3 regions of the Paenibacillus sp. 2003 genome follow, and region 3 is predicted to be linked to each of the others. Evidence: riboswitches for the same ligand, from Rfam matches in the RefSeq annotation. Region 3 holds a riboswitch; each other region holds the start of a gene.
The links. Region 3 has a riboswitch for cyclic di-AMP ahead of J2X75_RS27295 (HAD family hydrolase). Riboswitches for the same ligand answer to the same signal wherever they lie in the genome.
Positions count from the first base shown of each region.

Region 1: another riboswitch for cyclic di-AMP. It lies ahead of J2X75_RS29770 (C40 family peptidase); the one in region 3 lies ahead of J2X75_RS27295 (HAD family hydrolase).
Region 2: another riboswitch for cyclic di-AMP. It lies ahead of J2X75_RS29180 (resuscitation-promoting factor); the one in region 3 lies ahead of J2X75_RS27295 (HAD family hydrolase).

Region 1 covers NZ_JAVDTB010000016.1:14,771-21,773, forward strand. Annotated here, with positions in the region: gene motA (flagellar motor stator protein MotA) at 1-310, opposite strand, end outside; gene J2X75_RS29745 (hypothetical protein) at 544-837, shown strand; gene J2X75_RS29750 (4a-hydroxytetrahydrobiopterin dehydratase) at 1,088-1,384, shown strand; gene rbsK (ribokinase) at 1,429-2,412, shown strand; gene J2X75_RS29760 (c-type cytochrome) at 2,487-2,843, opposite strand; gene J2X75_RS29765 (GNAT family N-acetyltransferase) at 2,994-3,488, opposite strand; gene J2X75_RS29770 (C40 family peptidase) at 3,844-4,314, opposite strand; cyclic di-AMP (ydaO/yuaA leader) riboswitch at 4,318-4,455, opposite strand; gene J2X75_RS29775 (hypothetical protein) at 4,701-5,552, opposite strand; gene J2X75_RS29780 (M1 family metallopeptidase) at 5,563-7,003, opposite strand, start outside.
Region 2 covers NZ_JAVDTB010000014.1:50,379-57,381, forward strand. Annotated here, with positions in the region: gene rsmA (16S rRNA (adenine(1518)-N(6)/adenine(1519)-N(6))-dimethyltransferase RsmA) at 1-101, opposite strand, end outside; gene rnmV (ribonuclease M5) at 106-651, opposite strand; gene J2X75_RS29180 (resuscitation-promoting factor) at 807-1,991, opposite strand; cyclic di-AMP (ydaO/yuaA leader) riboswitch at 2,265-2,518, opposite strand; gene J2X75_RS29185 (TatD family hydrolase) at 2,760-3,530, opposite strand; gene J2X75_RS29190 (HD domain-containing protein) at 3,863-5,140, opposite strand; gene J2X75_RS29195 (AbrB/MazE/SpoVT family DNA-binding domain-containing protein) at 5,458-5,712, shown strand; gene rsmI (16S rRNA (cytidine(1402)-2'-O)-methyltransferase) at 5,942-6,826, opposite strand; gene J2X75_RS29205 (tRNA1(Val) (adenine(37)-N6)-methyltransferase) at 6,827-7,003, opposite strand, start outside.
Region 3 covers NZ_JAVDTB010000011.1:37,731-44,733, forward strand. Annotated here, with positions in the region: gene urtC (urea ABC transporter permease subunit UrtC) at 1-101, shown strand, start outside; gene urtD (urea ABC transporter ATP-binding protein UrtD) at 64-873, shown strand; gene urtE (urea ABC transporter ATP-binding subunit UrtE) at 851-1,546, shown strand; gene J2X75_RS27270 (nitrogen regulation protein NR(II)) at 1,577-2,212, opposite strand; gene J2X75_RS27275 (hypothetical protein) at 2,240-2,443, opposite strand; gene J2X75_RS27280 (urease accessory protein UreF) at 2,710-3,411, opposite strand; tRNA gene J2X75_RS27285 (tRNA-Leu) at 3,856-3,938, shown strand; gene J2X75_RS27290 (glutathione peroxidase) at 4,087-4,566, opposite strand; cyclic di-AMP (ydaO/yuaA leader) riboswitch at 4,938-5,113, shown strand; gene J2X75_RS27295 (HAD family hydrolase) at 5,229-5,627, shown strand; gene J2X75_RS27300 (HAD family hydrolase) at 5,806-6,489, shown strand; gene J2X75_RS27305 (Nramp family divalent metal transporter) at 6,632-7,003, opposite strand, start outside.

The DNA of each region.
Region 1 (7,003 bases), on a different contig from region 3:
CTTCTACTTTTGATTCCAGTGCAAGCAAACCTTCACGACGGGTAGTGGAAGCCCAATCCATAAACGTGCCGATCAGAGACACTCGATCAATAAGTACTTGATTTTTGAAAATAATCCCGAAAAGCTTAGGGATTTTCTTAACTTCAGACATTGGAAATGCGATAAAGATAGTTCCTGCTGTACCAACAAAGATAATAACGTAGGCTGCCGGATTGTTAACCAGGTTGATTAAGGGCGCACCCTTCAGGAACATACCGAGTACAAGGGAGACCAGTCCAAAAACTAGTCCAATAATCGTTGAAATGTTCATCATACACCTCATCCATGAGATAAAATTGAATCCTTTCAAGCGGCTGTATTCGGGCTTCCGGACGAATTTTTGGCCGCAATCCGTTCAATGTTAGGCATTCCTTACGGTTGCTAAAACAGTTAAAACGGTCATATATGTATTTATCGACCAGAAGGCCTTTTTTTTTAAGGGCTATTTTCAGGTATAATAAGATCAAATCCGCTCCTTAGGGGCCGAATAGGAGTGAAAAGCCAATGGGCGTAAAGCATGGACGGGATTATGAAGGAATTTTGACAGATCTGACAACGGCAATCGGACGCATACCGGATCGGTATGTTTTCTTTGAAATGGACGCGGAAGAGTGGGAGAGACTGGCTGCATCTGACCAACTTGAAGTGGATGAGGCGTTGGCGGAGGATTTGTTCTATGCGCTGGGCGAGGAGTCTGTTATTCCGGTTGGAAGTGGCGTGGTCATCCATGATAAGGAACAGCACCGCATTCATATTTTGATCGGGGAAGAAGAGTTGACGTTTGTACCTTTAATTTAGTGCGTTTACATGCATTTTCAAGGGTATGAATGGAACTGGAATTGCCCTCAAAGCCTTATGGTTAGTGGTTCTATGCCATGTAGTTGATTGGATTTTGAAGCTTGTCCGTGGTAAGATGTTAGTCGTGAAATGGGCCAACCGAATGGCGGTGAGCCTGGCCTTTGAGGTTGCTGTTGATAGCGCCGAAGGTGTCGGTGGTTATACGGACTCAAGTCTGTAATGTACCATCCTATGGGGAGGAAGATAACGCATGGTTTTTTCGCAAGAGGAAGTCGAAGCTCATCTGGGAAGGCTGGAAGGCTGGGAACTGGAAGAGGGACGGTGGATTGTACGTAAATTCGTGTTCTCCAACTACATGAAAGGGATTGCATTTGTGGATGAGGTCGCTGCGATCTCGGAAGCATTCAATCATCATCCTTTTATTACGATTGATTATACAACGGTTACGCTGCGTCTCACGTCATGGGATGCGGGTGGTATCACATCTGTAGATATCAAGGAAGCAGGGCAATATAACGAAGCTTATGACAAAATGAGGTCGGAATAACGAGGTCAGTTATTATCGCGCGGCCAGAAGTGAGTGAACCATACATGTCAGACTATAATCAGAAACAACCTCTTATTGCTGTCGTAGGCAGTCTCAATATGGATCTCGTGGTGAAGACAGACACGATTCCGGAAGAGGGAGAGACGGTGAGTGGTGAGGAGCTGCATTATCTCGCTGGTGGCAAAGGGGCGAACCAGGCTGTTGCCGCTGCGCGTCTGGGTGGACAGACTACGATGATTGGTGCGGTGGGATCGGACGGTTTTGGCGAACGTCTGCTGCACAGTCTGACGGAAAGTGGGGCAGATGCCTCGCAGGTTCGCATATTGGAAGACACGGTTACAGGGACGGCTTCCATCTGGCTCTCTCGGGGAGACAACCGGATTATCGTTATTCCTGGTGCGAATGGGCAGGTGGTGCCTGCGATGCTGGAAGAGGCGGATACGGTAAAAAGCCTGACTGCAGCCGCAGCGGTGCTGCTGCAGCTGGAGATCCCGCTGCCAGCGGTTACCCGCGCCGCCCAACTGGCGGCTGAAGGCAGCGCACTGGTGGTGCTCAACCCGGCTCCCGCGGTGCCGGGTCTGCCCCAGGAGCTCCTGCGGTGCGTCGACGTTGTCACGCCGAACCGCAGTGAGCTTGCCGTGCTTACCGGCCGGGATCATCTCCGGCCGGAAGACCTGGATGCGGCGGTCGCAGAGCTCGCTGCATCCCTCGGGGCCGCTGTCGTCACGACACTCGGCCCCGAGGGGGCTGTGTACGCGGCGGCACCTGGCGGCCGCGTACAAGCAGGGCGTGCCGGCGCGTGCCGTGCGCCCGGCTACGCCGTAAGCGCCGTCGATACGACCGGCGCTGGCGATTGCTTCAACGGCGCGCTGGCGGTAGCCCTCGCGCGCGGTGAGACGTTGGACGCGGCCGTAGGCTTCGCCATGGGTGCGGCCGCGTTATCCGTGACAAAGCTCGGCGCCCAGTCCGGGATGCCGTCCGCACGTGAAGTTGAGGCCTTTCTGGCTGAGCATGCCGCAGAGGCTTAATAATTGATATAACAAAGAGGCTCTTATTCTCCCAAAAGGGGATTAAGCGCCTCTTTGTTATGCGTGTGCAGAGATTATTTCTTCTCTGACAGCCACATGGCGATATTGGCAATCTCTTCATCCTGCAGTTTGCCCTTGAAGGAAGGCATACCGCCTTTACCTTTGACAATCGTAGTGTAGATCTTCTCCAGATCATCCTGACTACCGATGTTTGCCAGAGCAGGTCCTACGCCACCTTGAAGCTGATCCCCGTGACAGGAGATACAATTGGCTTTGACCAGTGCTTCAGCCTGTCCGGCATCCAATGTTACTTCCGGCATGGTTGGCTTGGCTTCTTCAGCCACTTCTTCTTTCCCTGGAAGCGTAAACATTAAAACAATAGCTAAAGCGCATGCTGCAAAAAATACTCCGCTCATGATCCATTTGTGCATCCCTTATGTCCCCTCCAGAATGAAAGATCATCTAACCTGAAACTATCCATATCATTATAACGGAACCTGTACTGACATCATAGCATTTTGTGGGAAATTTTTGAACTAATCACATAACAAGGCGCAAATTTGGTTGTTTTGCAATGGATTTTAATCACGAGGCCCTTCATAAACCATACAGTGAAAGGGCTTTAAGCCGCTTGGGGTCTGTCGCTCGTATGTATCCTGGGTGACAAATCCACTCTTCAGATAGACTTGAATGGCACGAGCATTCCAAGTGAGCACTTCCAGATCGATCTCATTCTTCGGATTTCGGCGAATGGCTTCCTGTACAATGGCCGTGACAAAAGCTGTGCCTTGACCCTGACCACACAGCTCTGGATGCATGCCAAGGCCAATCCGGGTTACCCCTTGAAGTGGGAAGTATTGAGCAAACCCACATATACGATCGTTCTGATCCAGGACGATCGCATATTGCTCTTGCCGCAGCTGTGCATCTCCGAATTCCACTTCCAGAGCTTTCATCTGCTCCCAGGGGAGCCAGCTGTAGATATTGTAAGGCGGGTCATACTGCCAACTGCAGATAAGCTCCGCATGTTCTTCTCGCATGGGTACAACGTGAAACGTCACAGGGGTTTCCTTCATACACCTGCATGCTCCTTTCCTTGAAACAGAACTCTTTGTCCACTCTACAAAAGAGATGTTCATTTAGCAAGTCTTCCTTCCCAAGAAAAAAAATGAAACAAAAGTTCCGGTAATTCCGTTTATATTATAACGGGATGGGTAAAAACATCATAAGGGCACGGACAAACGAACGCAAAATGGACTTGCTGATGTCGCAGGATATACCCCGAGTATAACTTGTAATATAAATAAGGATTGAAGCACAAAAAAACCGCCGGATACATTCCTGCGGAGAATGTACCGGGCGGTTCTGTTATGCTTCTTGCTTCGTTCCAGTATGGTTAATGGTTACAGCATCATGTTGCTCAGCTTGTCCCTAGTCAAGGGCCAGTGATTCATATGCGTCCGTGCTCATAATCCGTTTCGCGCCAACATAACGATTGGCCCAATAGTTTTCACTCAATGCACTGATCGTAACGCCTTTGGAAGAAGAGGAGTGTGCGAACTTTCCATCCCCTACAAAGATTCCTACATGGGATACGCCTTTACCTGTTGTATTAAAGAACACCAGATCGCCAGCTCTCATTTCCATGCGGGATACGGAATCGCCCATGTCGAATTGGGAACTGGATTGGCGTGCCAAATCAATACCCAACTTGTCGAATACATACCGTGTAAATCCGGAGCAGTCAAAGCCGTTAAGCGTTGTTCCCCCACTTTTGTATGTAGTTCCCATTGCTGAATCAATTACTGTGTCCATCTTTGAATCTGCGAATGCGCTACCTGCACCAAGCGATAAAGCGAATGTGATGCTAAGTACAGCTGCGGTTAATTTCTTCTTGAACAAGAGATATTCCCCTTCCAACGCCTGCGAGGTTAGCTTAAGGATTCGGTTGAAGGTCCCCTATGATCCCTCTGTAGCAAGATCAATTCACCCATAACTGGTTCCCCCGCTTCCCAGGTGCCAGGAATTTGGCTATGCTAGTTATGCACCTGCGAAATCAAGAAATGACGATTTAATTTTAAGTAGTTACAAATATGAATGTAAAGATTACAAAGTTGTTACTAAAAACTCACTGCGATTATTGTAACAGAGGAGTACGGCTTTGGCAACGTTTAGCAACAAATTTAGCAAAAAAAACCTCGACCTTTGACGGGGAAAGGTTGAGGTTTGCCTATTTATAAGTACATATTAGGCCATGAGTTTAACATGTGATGGTAACAATTTTTAAACTATGTGCTCTCACCTTTGGATATTTTGGACTGCCATAATCGGAAATGGCTGCATATTTTCCACAGACTTAATAGACATCTGGCAAGTGGATACGTCTGTTGTAGTATAAGTCCGGTAAGTCCCGTTAATAACCATGAGGCTGAAGTGAATGCCCCAAAGACGAGCAGGTGTACTCCGCCCAGCAGGAGTGCAATGCCGATTACAGCGGTGAGATGACGCAGTGCAATCCAGAGTGCTTTGAGAGTACCGTGAGCCCCGCCTTCTCCTTCTGGTGCCGACACACCGAACTGCATGTAGAGTATGGCATGGTGGATGATCCAACCATATACAATCCAGGCAGCAACATAAGGTATACCAGGCAAAAGTAATTGAAGGGAATGAAATCCGTCCATGAGAATCGAGTAGAGCTTCGGTATGAGCCAGTAGGCGGGCAGAAGTATCAATAAAGTACGTATGGTGTGGAGCAGCAGCATCGGTTTCCACAGATTTTTGATTCCGCGGACAAAGGGGATGCGCTCTTCTGTAGAATTAAAGTGCTGAAGTGAGTAGAGCAGTCCTGCCTGAATGAGGGGGCTGATCAACATGCGAACCAGCAGCATGCCCCCTAGAATCCATAGATAACGATGAACCTCCGGATGGGTAGACAGGTTAAGTTGACTTTCCATTTTGAACAAAAGTGTACTCAGCTCCCCTGCATCAGCATCTGGATAGCGCAGGAGCAGTGGGATGACAGCCGATTGTACCATTCGATAGAAGAAATATCCCCAAATGAGTTGATAGAGAAATAAGAGTGCGGCAATGAACATATGCTGACGGACGAGAAACCAGCCTTCACGTATTTTCGCTTTCACCGTTTCCACCTCACCATGACAGACCTCCGAATATGGCTTCTATTAGTTTGGTTACACTCATGCTCCAGCGGGACTTCGCCCGCTCATCCAGTCCGGATTTCAGGAAATTGTTCATATGGCGGTTCTCCAGCACGATCGTGTACAGGGGATCGGTCATGGCCCAGGATACGGGGGATGTGTGAGTTAATTTATAGGTAATGCGGTCTTCTTTGCCATCCCATTGCTTGGTGAGGATATGTCCATCTTCAAAAGCAATTCGAACAGGAACGGCGTTGTAATCACTCCCTCTTTTTGCGATCGTCACGGATGACTCGTACAATGTTTGGCCGTCTTTCTGTACAGGCGTAACACGAATCTTCTCTACAGCAAAGTCAGCCATTCCGTTACCATAGACGTATTGGTCAAAATAATCAGACCAGGAAGTGCGGGTCACTTGTTCCACAACGTTTTGAAAATCAGCCGAAGTGGGATGTTTGAAGCGGTACTTCTTCACATAGGTAGAGAGAATGCGTTCCATCTTTTTTGTGCCGACTTGATGTTCGATACCAAGCAATACAAGCTTGCCACGTGTATAGACATTGGCTGCATACTCATTCTGTGAATCGAACTTCCAGGATTCTTGTGTTAAGGATGAAGGAGACGTAATCAGTCCCGATTGTACCGGCAGATTCGGAATCAATCCGTATTCCTGCTCCATCAGTTTGTCTTCTGCATATGAGGTGAATCCCTCATCCAGCCAGGCTTCTTCGAATTCGTTGCTGGCAACCATGCCGTAGAAGTACTGGTGTCCAATCTCGTGGACTACGGTACGTTCCAGGTCATAACCTGGGGTAGTATCATCGGCTCCAAAGGCCGTAACTAGCGTAGGGTATTCCATACCTCCAGCACCGTTCCCCGCTTTGGGTGGAACAACGATGGATAAGGTAGCGTAAGGATATGGGCCAAACCATTTGCTATAATTGGCTAGTGCGGCCTTCGCGGCATGGAAATAACGTTCTTTTAGATCCTGATGAGCAGGGTCCAAATATAACTTGATTCGTACACCAGGCACATTGGGTGCAGAGAAGGGTTCCTCGGCGTAGACAAAATCCGGTGAAGCTGCCCAGGCAAAATCATGTACATCATCGGCATAGAATTGATAGACCTTTTCTCCATTCTTCACCACAGCTTGCTGCGTTGGAAATCCGGTAGCAGCCACTTTGTATGTTTCAGGCACCCGAATACGTACACTATATATACCGAAGTCAGCGTAAAACTCTGAATTGCCATGGTACTGGTGCAGATTCCAGCCTTCCGTTGTTCGTCCACGTCTGCCCACAGGTTCATAGGCACTTAATTTGGGAAACCATTGACCTGCCATGACAAAATGATCAGCAGTTCCCATCCGGGCAAAAATCTTTGGCAGATTCACTTCAAATCGGGTGTGGAGTGTGATACTTTCCCCGCCTTTG
Region 2 (7,003 bases), on a different contig from region 3:
TTCTGGCCCAGACTTTTCTTAAATGAGAATCCGTGTCTTTGAATAATTTCTTTGGTTCGCTTGGGCGTTGCAATTTCTATCGTCTCTTCCATGTCCTTCATATGCTCACAATCCTTCACGTTCAATTTGCGCTAATGCTGTAGAGAACTCTTCCCGTGTAATCTGAAATACACTGAGACGTTTGTGAAACTGCTTCCCGTTACAATATCCGATGCCCAGCAGATTGCCCATCTCCATGCGACGTGCAGCAGCCTGCGGATGCACAATAAGTCCTGCCGCGATCAGGTCCTCCCAATCGATCAGGCTCGGAGCACCTTCGTATGAAGTATGTACACGCGCCAGAGCATGACGGATCGCCTCTGGTGAGGCATTCTCCACTCCAATGTCTCCTTTGCGCGTCGCATCGGCTTCCGGAATGAAGGCATGTTTGCAGCCAGGGACCTTATTCGCAATAATTTTACGAATGCGTTCGCCAGCATGATCCGGATCTGTCAGTACAATGACTCCCCGTCTCTCCTGAGCAAGCGCAATCCGCTTCAGAATGCGTTGGTTGATGGCTGATCCACCTGTTTCTATTGTATCGGCTTCAACGGCACGACGGATGGCTACCGTATCGTCACGGCCTTCCACCACAATGACTTCTTTTATCATGTTCCATTTCTTCCTTTCTAACGCAAAAAGAAGAGGAATATCCTCTTCTCTGCCAAACGGCGGGGGAGACTGAATTCAGACTCCTCCGCCGCATATTCCGCATGAATCATTCATGCAACTATTTTATAGCATTCCCATTTCAAAGTAAAACGATTTTAGTTCGCTTCCGGCTTCACCGGACCGATCACGTAGACCGTCTTGCCTTTCTTACGTCCAAAATTCAGGGCATGCTTCACACTGTCATAATACACATCAATTTTGTTGCCTTTAATGGCACCGCCTGTATCTTCCGCACGACGGAATCCCAGACCTTCGATATATACCCACCAGCCAATTGGAATGACTTTGGGATCAACCGCAATGGTGCGTCCTTCCGTTACACGAGTACCGGAAGCTGTTTTAGTTCCAATGCCAGGCTCTTCGGAAGAGTAGGCAGTCATGGATACATTTTTAAGTACTTTGGAGTATTTAAAAGAAGTCCCGGATACGGTAATTACTTTGCTGCCCGAGGCAGATGTTTTCTTCGAGTTCGTTGTTGTAGCCTTTTTGGTTGTTGAAGTTTGAGCCGATACGGTCTGAATCTCTGGTTCTTTCACGACCGGTTTTGCTTTGGTGCCGACAGCAATCACTTTATCTACACGATTATTCGCGACAGATTTGCCGACCATTTTTTTGGAGACCAATTCCCCATCCTGAAATACCTTTTCGATGTGCTGTACAAGTTTGCCTTCCTTGCCGTTCACAACGACACGGTTATCCCCTTTGTACAAGCTAGGGTCAGCCGTTTTAATTACTTTGTAAGCGATCGGATGTTCTACATCCACTGTACGCTTTGTTACGCGCACTACACGAATCTTCATATCCGCTTTGATCGAAGTTCCAAGCGCCGGATACACTTTATCATTACTTTCAACTTGAATACCTGATTTTTGAATTGCATCTTCTACCGATGAATCGGTTGTATACAGAGTCTTGGTGTCTCCGTCTGCCGTAATGTTGACTGGAACGGCCCGCTCAATAACGATTCGGTCTCCATCTGTAATCGCCCCGTTCATGGACATGGATACCTTATCGTGAGGGCTGACTGTGATCGACTGCTCCTCCAGCATTTCCTGAAGCATTCCTGTACGAGTCTCTACCACCTGAGCTTTGCCATCAATAACCAGTGAAATTTGTTTCCCGGCCTGACCGTAAACGACTAACAAGATCATGATTGTAAGCGCAATTGAGAAAATCGCGATCAATGCCATTTGACGCATGTTCTCATGCTTCCACCGCAACGCGAAAGACTTACTGGATGATCGTGACTCATGGGTCTCTTCTGGTTGGAATGTGCCCACTTCTCCGTCCTCCTTCATAGCCTCGCCGTCTAAAGTAATGCATGATGTCTTTGACGTGACTATACCAAATTTTCTACAGAACACAGATTGGACCAACATAATCCGGTTCTGCACCATGAATCAATCTTCGCAACATGATGTCATCCTCCTGAATACCTACCGTATGATGACAATATTTCTTTTATTCAAAAACAAAAAAGCCAAAGAAAGAGTGTAAGAGGAACTCTTTCGTGGCTTCCGAATGATTTTGAATATCGGAAATTCATGCACGAGGTTGCCTCTCTTTTTCCGCTTGCGAGGTTAGCTGTCGGGTTCGGGCGAAAGAGAGCCGCCCTATCTTAGGTCACCCGCTCATGGCGGACGCCCTTGAATTCACCCCGAGACCCAAAGAAGAAATCAAATACGGCTTCGCAGTTCCCTTCGCTGCTTTTGGGTCAGCGAACGTTGCGCATCGGCCAAATACACCGATGTTTAAGCCCTATTGGTTCCCCCGCTCTCCGTTAACGGAGACTCAGCGAGACTGATTCATGAAAGTAATGTTGTTTCATCGGAAAGTGTCCCTTTGTTCATCCCCCGAACATCTGTCCAATTTTCCGCACAACAATTCACTGAAAAGATGATATCCTGTTTTGATGCATGTTGTAAAGCGTTGATCAAGTACGTTTTTCTGAATATTTGGTTAAAATATTGTAATATTCTTGATTTATTTGGATCAAAGGGCAAATTACCTCCGCTTACCTGCCTTTTTCACCTCATTTGCTCGTTTTTTTAACGAATTCCAAATCGTTCCATGGCATTTTTGGTTGTTATTGCAGCAATTTCCTCCACCGAAATGCCTTTAATTTCCGCTGCTGCCTCTGCAACCAGACGTACATGCGCTGTCTCATTTCGCTTCCCACGATAAGGGTGAGGTGTCAAATATGGAGCATCTGTTTCAATGAAAAACCGGTCCATAGGAACCTTCGCCAGCACCTCTTTGGGCTGCTTTGCATTTTTGAATGTGATCGGTCCTCCGAAAGAGAGATGGAAGCCCATATCTAGACAACTTTTCGCTGTTTCCCAGCTGCCCGAGAACGAGTGCATTACACCACCAACCTCACCCGCCTTCTCTTCACGCAAAATTCTTATGATATCCTCATGTGCATCCCGATTATGGATGACAATCGGCATGTTCACTTCACGCGCCAAAGCAATTTGTTGTCGTAATACGCGATGCTGTATTTCTTTTGGTGATGTATCCCAATGATAATCCAATCCAATCTCACCGATCGCAACCACTTTTTCATGTTTGCATAAAGATGCAATCCACTCCAAATCGCCCTCCTGCATTGTGATCGCATCTACGGGATGCCACCCTACAGCTGCATATATAAAGTCATATGTTTCAGCGAGTTTCATTGTGGTTGGAATTGTCTCCCGGTTAAAACCAATGTTGATCATGCGACCAACTCCTGCATCCACAGCACGCTGAATCATGTCCTCGCGGTCCTCGTCGAATTGTGGTGCATCCAGATGTGTATGTGTGTCGAACAGCATCATGTCTGTATCTCCCTTCATGTCGAAATAACGACTATCTTCTTTTTCAAAATCAAATTTGTAAAATTCAATAATTCAATGACTCATACATAAAACATTTTGGGTATCTGTGTATTACATCATTACGTTTGTTTCTTCACAACTACAATATATAGAAGATATACGGATATTCTGATCTATATATTGCTAATTGTGCTCATTCTTCCTGCTTGCATTTACAAAATTATGTCGATCTACATATACGCCCCATTAAAGCAGATTACTGTATCATGAAAAATAGCTCTTTTAGAAAGTGTTTTGATATCGAAATTCTTCATCGGATTATACCCACACGATTACAAGAAATAGGGGCGTATATGTGACGGTAATTCGTGAATAATCGCATCCACCTTGTTTTGCGGGTAATACAAATGATGTTTCCCTCGGTGAAGCCCACTGATGGAACGGACAATGTCAGATACTTCTGACAACTCACGTAAATTGTCCTGTCGATCCAGAAGAAGAATCTGCTTATCTGTAGATTCATCCGGACGAAACACATCATACGGATTATCCGAGGGAAAATCAATTTCAAGATCATATTCGGGATCGAGACCAGCCTGTACAAAAGCTTCCCGAATCTCTTCCATCATTGTCAAGTCGACCTGTTCAAGCTCTACATACTTATATAACTTGCGATCCATAAAACGTTCGCATAACTCACTTAGAACAGTATCGTCCTCCTTGCGCCACTGCGTAAATGCCGTCTGAATTAAGGCTTCATCCAACTGCAAATATTCATCTACGGATAATTCTCCTGCAAATAATTGAGGGAGTGGATCAATCATGAAGCGAAATTTAAAACCATGTTGTATGAGTGTTTTTGCTCGCTTGAATATTTGCCGCAATATAATTTCAGAACTACGAGTTACCGGATGGAAGTAAATCTGCCAATACATCTGATACCGAGACATGAGGTAATCCTCCACAGCATGCATGCCTGACTCCTTGACTACAATCCGCCCATGATAAGGACGCAGCATCCGAAGGATACGATCAAGGTCAATCGTGCCGTAATTTACACCTGTAAAATAGGCATCCCTGAGCAAATAGTCCATTCGGTCTGCATCAAGCGGACTGGTCACCAAGTTCACCACAATCGGCTTTTCATACGTTTTTTGAATGACAGACGCTACTTTCTCAGGAAAATCAGGAGCATACCGTCTTAAGATCGCCCCTACTTCGGTATCACCTGTAATAATGCGACAAGTCCATTCTTCGTGATTCATGTCAAAAGCTTCCTCGATGGAGTGAGAGAATGGCCCATGCCCGAGATCATGAAGTAGAGCTGCACACAGAGCTACAATCTTTTCTTCCTTCGGCCAATCCGAATAATGACTTCTTTCAAATTGAGAAATGATCTTGCGTGTGATCTCATAAACACCTAGTGAATGTGAGAACCGACTATGCTCTGCTCCGTGAAAGGTAAGGTAAGATGTGCCCAGCTGACGAACCCGGCGTAAACGCTGAAATTCCGGGGTGTTAATTAACTGCCATATAACCGGATCTTGCACGTGGATATAATTATGTACCGGATCTTTGAATACTTTCTCTTCCGTTAAACGTTGTTCCATGTCGACTCACTCCTTTAATCTCTTTTATATTAACGCTTTGAGCTCTGCGATTCACCTAAGATTCGACACTATATGACGAACTTTGTCGAATTAAGTAGTTTTGTCGTTTTCCAAATCGACAAAGCTGACATTGAGGTTTAAATGCGAAAAACGGCTGCCAATCCCTTACCACCAGTAACCTTGTGAAAAACATCCTTAATTTTAAGCTAATTTTAAGGTTGACTGATTTGGGAATCGTTGGTATGATGGGTATCATAAAACATAAAATAATGTCGAATAATGACAATGATAGTTAGCTGAGAGGAGCACTGATTATAATGATGAAATCAACAGGTATTGTAAGAAAAGTGGACGAACTGGGACGGGTAGTTATTCCAATTGAATTGCGCCGTACGCTCGGTATTGGTGAAAAAGATGCTCTGGAAATCTACGTTGACGGCGAGCGCATCATGTTGAAAAAATACGAGCCTGCTTGTATCTTCTGTGGTAATGCAGAGAACGTTACTTACTTCAAAGGTAAAATTGTTTGTAACGAATGTATTTCCGAAATCCCTGCACCTGTGACAAAATAAGAAAAACCAGGTATACTGGACTTATCTAAATTGTTATTTCTAACCTTTTTAATATTCCTTAATGACCTTCCCGGTGTGAACCCCACCGCGGAAGGTATTTTTTTTGCCCGGAAGAGAATGAAATTTGTTTGGAATTTTTTTTGAGCCACTCTGCTCTTTTTAATATTCCACTAAGGTTGGATATAAGCTTCTTTTCAGGTTATTCAACAGAAGATATTTGGTTAGATTACTACTCGATTAATGCATTATATACATCCCGTTTCGTCAGACCGCGATCGGTAGCCGTTTTTTTCATTGCATCTTTGCGGTTATGTCCTTCACCCTCATAATGGCTGACATGATCCGCGAGTGACATGAGCTGCCACCATGCTTCGCGCTCAGCCTTACGCTCCTCTTCCTTAATGCCTTCTACCAGCAAACAGTACTCGCCAAGAGGCGGATGTTCTTCAAGCCAGTCTATACATTCCTTCACGGTGCCCCTTGCGAATTCCTCATGACGCTTGGTTAGTTCACGAGCCAGGACAATCGAGCGATCACCCAGAATTTCTTCGAGGTGGACTAATGTTTTCCGAATACGGTGAGGCGATTCATAAAATAACAAAGTCCCGTTGGATTCGTCAAAAGCCTCCAGCACTTTTCGCATATCCTTTTTCTCCCGCGGCAAAAAACCGCCGAATGTAAAACGCTCGGTCGGTAATCCGGACACGATCAGAGCAGACAACGCAGCGTTGGGTCCAGGGATGGGAATGACCGTTATTCCGGCCTCCAGTGCAAGCTGTACAAGGTCAGAACCAGGGTCCGAAATAGCTGGCAAACCAGCATCGCTGACAAGTGCCAAATTTTTTCCTTCTATTATATAGCGTATCAGTTCAGGTCCACTCGCCCCCTTATTATGCTCATGATAACTAAACAGCATCGAAGGTGTAATTTCAAAATGGGTAAGCAGCTTTCGGGTCTGACGTGTATCTTCTGCTGCAATGATGTCACAACTCTGCAATGTCTTGATGGCCCGGAAGGTCATATCCTCCAGATTACCAATGGGTGTTCCAACCAGATAGAGCTTGCCTGATCCTTCAGGCTGCTCCGCATAGCTTTTTTGAATATGCAAAGTCATCTAAAGCCCTCCTTTCGTAGTACGCTCAGCATGTTGCTGACCATAGTAAATATCCATAATCTCTTCGCAGTATTTCCCCTCCTCATTGTAGACAATGAGTGGAGGAAGCATCCTTACTTCCGGTTTGCCATCTTTCATTCCTTCAATTAACACCATGTTGGCTTCCAGATGAGCACG
Region 3 (7,003 bases):
ACGGAATTGTAGGTGTGTATCGTCATGTCGTTCGCTTGCTGAAGCGGAGAGGAGAGAGTGCGCATGTCCAAGTCACTCGGGAAAAACCTGAAGTCTACTGAGGAATCAGCGGTGTTGGTAGCCGAGGATGTTACGGTCGCCTTTGGTGGGTTCGTTGCGGTCAAAGGAATGAATCTGAAGCTGCATGAACATGACCTGCATTTTCTGATCGGACCCAATGGTGCTGGGAAAACAACGATGCTGGATGTGATATGCGGCAAAACAAAACCCATGTCCGGCTCGGTGAAGATGGCGGATGGCACGGAATTAACACGACTGAAGGAGCACCAGATTGTTCGCAAAGGTGTGGGACGCAAATTCCAGGCGCCATCGATCTTTGCAGGTCTGACGGTGCAGGAGAATCTGACGCTGGCGGCGGAGACTCGCCGTTCCCCTTTGCAAGCCATCGGTATTCGTCGATATGGGAAAATGAGTGCTGCCATGGAGCATGTTACCCTCCAGATTGGTCTGCAAGACCGCGTTGATGCTCGTGCAGGAGCGTTATCACATGGGGAGAAGCAGTGGCTGGAGATCGGCATGCTGCTTCTCCAGGAGCCACGTGTGTTGTTGCTGGACGAACCAGCCGCAGGCATGACGGATGAAGAAACGCACAAGACCGGGCGACTTCTGCAAGAGATTGCGCGTGAACGCTCGGTTGTGGTGGTGGAGCATGATATGGAGTTTGTGCGAGAGTTCGCAGCCAAGGTAACGGTGATGCATGAAGGGAAACTGCTGAAGGAAGGTACGATGGCGGAGGTACAGGCAGATCCGAAAGTGGCCGAAGTGTATCTGGGCAAAAGGAGGGATGACCATGCTGTCGCTGCAACGAATTGAATCCGGCTACGGGGAAAGCAATGTGCTTCGTGGTGTGAACCTGGATGTACAGCCTGGACAGGTGGTGTGTCTGATGGGCCGTAACGGTGTAGGGAAAACAACGTTGATGAAAACATTAATGGGGTTGCTCAAAACACGCAAGGGCAGTATTCAGTGGCAAAATCAGGAGTTATCCACTTTGGACACAGCCAAGCGGGCAAGGGCAGGGATCGGTTATGTACCGCAGGGGCGGGAAATTTTCCCGCAGCTTACGGTGAAAGAAAACTTATTGCTCGGTCTGGAGACAAGTGCGCCGGGAGTAAAAACGTTCCCGGAGGATGTACTGGCGATGTTTCCAGTGCTTGCGACGATGTATGGACGGCAGGGCGGGGATCTGAGTGGTGGACAGCAGCAACAGTTGGCATTCGCCCGGGCGTTGGCTTCGCGTCCGGGGTTGTTGCTACTTGATGAGCCGACAGAAGGCATCCAGCCTTCTATCGTGGAGGACATTCGGCAGGTTATTTTGCAGCTCAAGGCAAAGGGGAACCTCTCGGTTTTGCTGGTAGAGCAGAGTATCGATTTTGTACGAAGTGCCGCAGATTACATCTATATCATGGACAAAGGAACCATAACCCTGCACGGGACACCGCAAGAACTGGATATGTCGCAGTTTGAACATCATCTCTCCGTATAGTTGTAGTTAGTCGGCGAGTGGAGAAAGGTTTCAGGAACGCTTGTCCAGGATATTCGAGTATTTGGGATATAACCGCCGGATGCATTCCGGACAGATGTCATGGGTGAATTCGGCGTGGGTATGCTTCTCCAGATAACTCTCAACGGAGTTCCAGTGTTCCTCTTCGTCCTTGATTTGTTTGCAGACGGCGCAAATAGGCAGCAGTCCGCGCAATGTGCGCACTTCAGACAATGCCTTCTTCAATTGGTGTTCTGTCTTTCTCTGTTCGGTAATATCCATGTGTGCAATCAAAGCGAGATTGGTATCCAGAATTGAATTTGCATAAGATAGAGGGGTGAGTTCTACACGAAACCACCTCTTTTCGTTGTATACAGTATACACGCAGATGTCATATGTATGATTTCGATTAAAGGGTATTCCGCGTTCTTTCAAATTCTGTGCGACAAGTGCCATGTTAGCGTTCTTGCCTCGTTTTGCCCAGGCTTCCGTCAGATGCAGGTAATGTCTATAACTACTGTGTATATCCGGGTTAGGTGAGCATTGACCAAGTCCCTGTTGCCAGGCACGGTTACAACTTTGGATAATCCAATTGTGATCAACGATGATGAGTTGGTGACGTATGGACTGGAACGACAGCCTCTCCAGATCGGATGTAACATGTCTCATGGATGAGACCCTCCTTTGGCAGAAATCTTATCTCAGTTCATCTGGAATATCCAAAATATCAGCGACCAGGTGCCTGAATCGGGTTGCTTTGCGTGTGCCGTGAATAAGATTGGATAAACGATAGGGTGGGATGCCATGCTGTTCACAAAAGGTCTTCTGGTCCACTTGAAGTTCGGTTAGCCGTCGTTTGATGGCCCATCCGAACGGAGTAACTGGTTTTTTCTTGTTCAAAAGGGTTCACCCCTGGTTAGAATGTAGTATTCAGCCGCCCTTTCATCATGTAGAATATATAGAAATGCGAGCTGTATGTTTCATTATATACGTAAATTCGTCATCTAACAATTAAAAAAGACGGAAAAAAGTGTATTTTGTGATGATAAATGGCGTAAATACGTAAATAAAACAAATAAAATGACAAAAAACACGTCGGCAAGGAGGTTGCCGCGTGTTTTTTAGTTTGTCTGAATGAAGGGGAGCAGGTATGAGGAGGAAGAGGATTAGGCCCTGTAGGCATGAAGTCCAGCTCCAAGCATATGGAAACTGGGGAAAAACGATTTCATGGACATCGAGGTTGGCTGTGCCAGTCCATCCGCAGCCGAGGCGCTGACGGTCTTCCATTCATTCTCCAGATCTGTGGCCAGGCGGACCATCAGATCCTTGGTTGTATCGTTGTTCAGGGGAATGACTTTGGAGGCTTCGGTTATGCAGGCATTCATGGCTGAATGCAGGTAACCAAGGACCGCCTCCTCGACCGGGATGTCGAGGTGGTGGTTAATCCAGGCGTGAACAGTGGAGAGGCAGCCAACCGAATCGTATTTGGCACAGATCTGTTCGAGCTGGCTGAATTCAATCCAGGGGTGCAGAGCACGTGCAAGTCTGATCAATCGTTTACCCATGGCGGCAGCTTGTTCTCTGAGATCTCCAGGGGTTCGCTGAACATGGACGAGCTTGTCGATTAGAGCTATCCGCCATGTATCTTTGTGATCTGCTGCGGTATAGATGCCTTTGATGGCCATACCTTCAAGACGAACGATGCTGGGATGCAACTGACAACGCATGAATGATTCGAGATCTTCAGCATTACGAATGGTACCCTCCCTGATATGGATATCCATGCCGAAGGAATGGGTGAACCCTCCAACCTGAATAGAGGAATCAAGCAGGTTGACATAATCGAGCAGCTTATTCCCACGGTTCACAATCATTCGCCTCCTGTGTTCGTTAAATGTCACTTATAGTGACATTTATAATCCTTTTTGTTTGCTTTATGTTTATAAATCCGAATTATATGATAGTTATCTTCCCATAAATGTCCACTTTTTGTCAATGGTATCCGTGAAATTTAATGGATTAAATCTGTAATTTAATATTTGTGTTATTTTATATAACTTAATGTGTCATTTGTGTGGTGGAGTGCAGGGAGAACTATATAGAAGGAAGGACTATATATAAATGAATCAACAAGATCGGCTCTTACCGAAAAAGAGGAGATCAAATCTAATAATATGCAGTTCATGGGTAAAGATGACGAGATTATGCGATTTTTGATGAAAATGCCTAGCTGAAAAAGTAGTATTAAAAAATACTTTACTTTTAGTTCTGAACCCGGTATAATCAATTCTGTTGCCGATTATTTACGACATGCGGTCGTGGTGGAATGGCAGACACGCTATCTTGAGGGGGTAGTGGGCGTATGCCCGTGGAGGTTCGAGTCCTCTCGACCGCATCATATGAACGATGAAAAAGAAGCTTTCCGTTATTGGAGAGCTTCTTTTTTTGTCTTTTTCGAACAGTATGACATCTGGGTTGAGAAAAAAAGCCATCCATTACCGGGGCAATGGTGCTCTACCTTACGGCTACGGGTGGCCTGTGTATTATTTTTGAAGTAAGTTCTTGATATCTTCTTCAATCTTGTCCGGTGTTGTTTTGGGAGCATAACGTTTCAGTACCTGTCCGTTCTGATCCACAAGGAATTTGGTGAAGTTCCATTTGATTGCTTTGGAGCCGAGCAGGCCAGGAGCTTCTGTGCTAAGGTGTTGGAAAAGAGGGTGAGCGCTTGAGCCGTTCACATCAATTTTCTCAAACATTGGGAAGCTTACGCCATAATTCATCTGACAGAACTCGGCAATATCGTCGGAAGATCCTTTTTCCTGTGCAAACTGGTTGCTTGGGAAACCAAGAACTTCAAATGGAGCATCTTGAAATTTGTCTTGCAGTTCTTGCAGACCTTTGAATTGAGGAGTGAGGCCGCATGAGCTTGCCGTATTCACAATCAGGAGCACTTTGTCACGGTAGTCGGACATTTCAACTTCTTGACCGCGAAGGGTATTCACTTTGTAATCGTAGACTGTCATCTAAATCGCCTCCATTTATTTACTCTTATATCTTCTATTATATTGGCTACAATTAAATATTGCAAAACTAATGTGGTGTTAAAAGCATCAAAACAGGCAAGTTGTGCAGAATACGTGAATGAATTGCGAAGTGATTTTCGTCAGAGTGAGAATTAGATAGCCTTGAAGAGATGGATAGAGTATAACCTTATTGTAAGCGTTATTATAAACGAGTATTGGCAAAAATCTGCCGATTTGGTGATCTGTAAGGACTTTACACCGTCATGGCGGGGGTGTATGATTCATAACGTAATTTCAATTTAAACTAAATTGTACTTGAAAAACGAAACAAACGATAATATCGCTCGATCTTACCTTAAGATATACGAACGATGTTTTAATCGCTGAGTTTCCATTCATTGATGAATGGGAAACGGGGGAACCAACGGAATGCGCTGTCCAGGACAGTGGGCATTCATGGGGTGAATTTTCCGGTGACAGCCGGAAATAGGGCGACTCTCGCGCCCGAATCCGTCAGCTAACCTCGTAAGCGTTAAAGGGAGAGGCAACAAGCCGTACGCTGGTTCATGGTGTTTTCGCCATGGGTTATTTAAGAAGCGTTCGGGAGGCCTTGGTCCCCCACGCTTCTTTTTTGTTGTCTTTTCACGCCAAGGGAGGAACGAATGATGGATACTGAGATGATTTTAGTGACTGCTCCAAATGAAGCAGGACGCAAATTTATTAAATTGCTGATGTACAAAAAAATGCCGTTTGCCGTTCTAACCAACAGTGCAGGGGAAGAGCGCAGACTCCGTAGAATCGGAGTAGAACATGTCATTCGCATGAATACAGCTGCAGCTCAAAAATGGTTTTTGCCGCAGGGCAGCGTAGGTAACGTGTTTATTTTCGAGAACAGCCTGAATCTGACCTGTCGTTATTTACAGATCTGCCGTTCATGGACTTCGAAATCCCTGTGCGTCATTACGGAGCAGAGTCATCCTAAGGGCATCTATCGGGGCATGGGCGCAGACCGGATTGTATATTCGCTCAATGGGGAAGTTGGCTTTCTCCTCAATGGTTAATGCCATAGCTTGTGATTGCTCAGGTGTAAGGTGCCTGTTATAATTGAATGTATCGATAAACGGAAGTTTGAGGAGACTCATGCATGATGGTGAGTCTTCTTTTTTATGGGTTTAAAGGTGAACGCGAACTTTTAGATTAGGATCAGGAATCACCTGTGGCTTACAAGGAGGAATTGGCGTGCCGGATGTAGGTGGATTGAAATGGTTGTTTTTTGATGTTGGAGATACGCTGGTGGATGAATGGGAGCCGGTTGATGATATTATCGGACAGTTCGTCCGCGAAGCCTGTGCATTGGGGTATCCGGTGAAGATTGAGGCGGTACGCGAACTGTTCGCGAACTGTTACCAGAAATATGAGCAATGGCCTATGAGAGTGGCGATTCGCACATTTGTTGAAGACGAGGGACACCAGAAACAGATTCAGGACAAGTTGAAGTTTCAAAAAGATCTTGAACGTCCTTTTCCTTCAGCGGATTCCGTTCTTCAGCAGTTGTCACGGCATTATCGCATTGGTATTATTGCCAATCAGAGTCCTGGAACGGAAGAGAGACTGGAGAGCTACGGGTTGCGGAAGTATGTTGATGTTCTGGCATGTTCGGCTGAAGAAGGAGTGTCCAAGCCAGACCCTGAGTTATACGCTGTGGCCTTGAAGCAGGCCGGTTGTAAACCGGAGGAAGCCGTCATGATCGGCGATCGGATCGATAACGACATTATACCTGCTCGGAAGCTGGGCATGCGTACGATTCGAATTATGCAGGGTTACGGAAGATTCCAGCCAGAACTATCGGATGACAAACGTGCGGATTGGACTGTGGATTCATTGGATCAACTCCTGCCATTACTGATACCAAATCAGGATTAGATTTAGATGGTTGTTTATTGGAGTTTGAGTTTTACTATAAAAGGAAACATGTTGCTGTATTGCAACAATAAAGGCTGATCAACTTGGGTATTGCATACCAGAGTTGATCAGCCTTTTTAGTATTTAGTCGATTAGAACGAGATTAGAATAACCGGATCGTTTGAATGATCAGATATACATTCAGCACAACGATAACAGCTGCAATGAACCATGAGATGATTTTGAGCCACATTTTGTTGGCGAATGCACCCATGCTTTTTTTATCACTTGTGAACATCACCAGGGGAATTACAGCAAAGGGCAATTGAAGAGACAGCACGACCTGGCTCAAAATGAGCAGTTCTTCTGTGCCATGTTCTCCTGCAATGGCTGTCACAATTACCGCCGGGATGATGGCGATCAGACGTGTGACTAGTCTGCGCAGCCAAGCCGGAATTCGAATGTTCAGGAAACCTTCCATAACGATCTGCCCAGCGAGTGTACCTGTAAGGGTAGAGTTCTGACCTGATGCTAA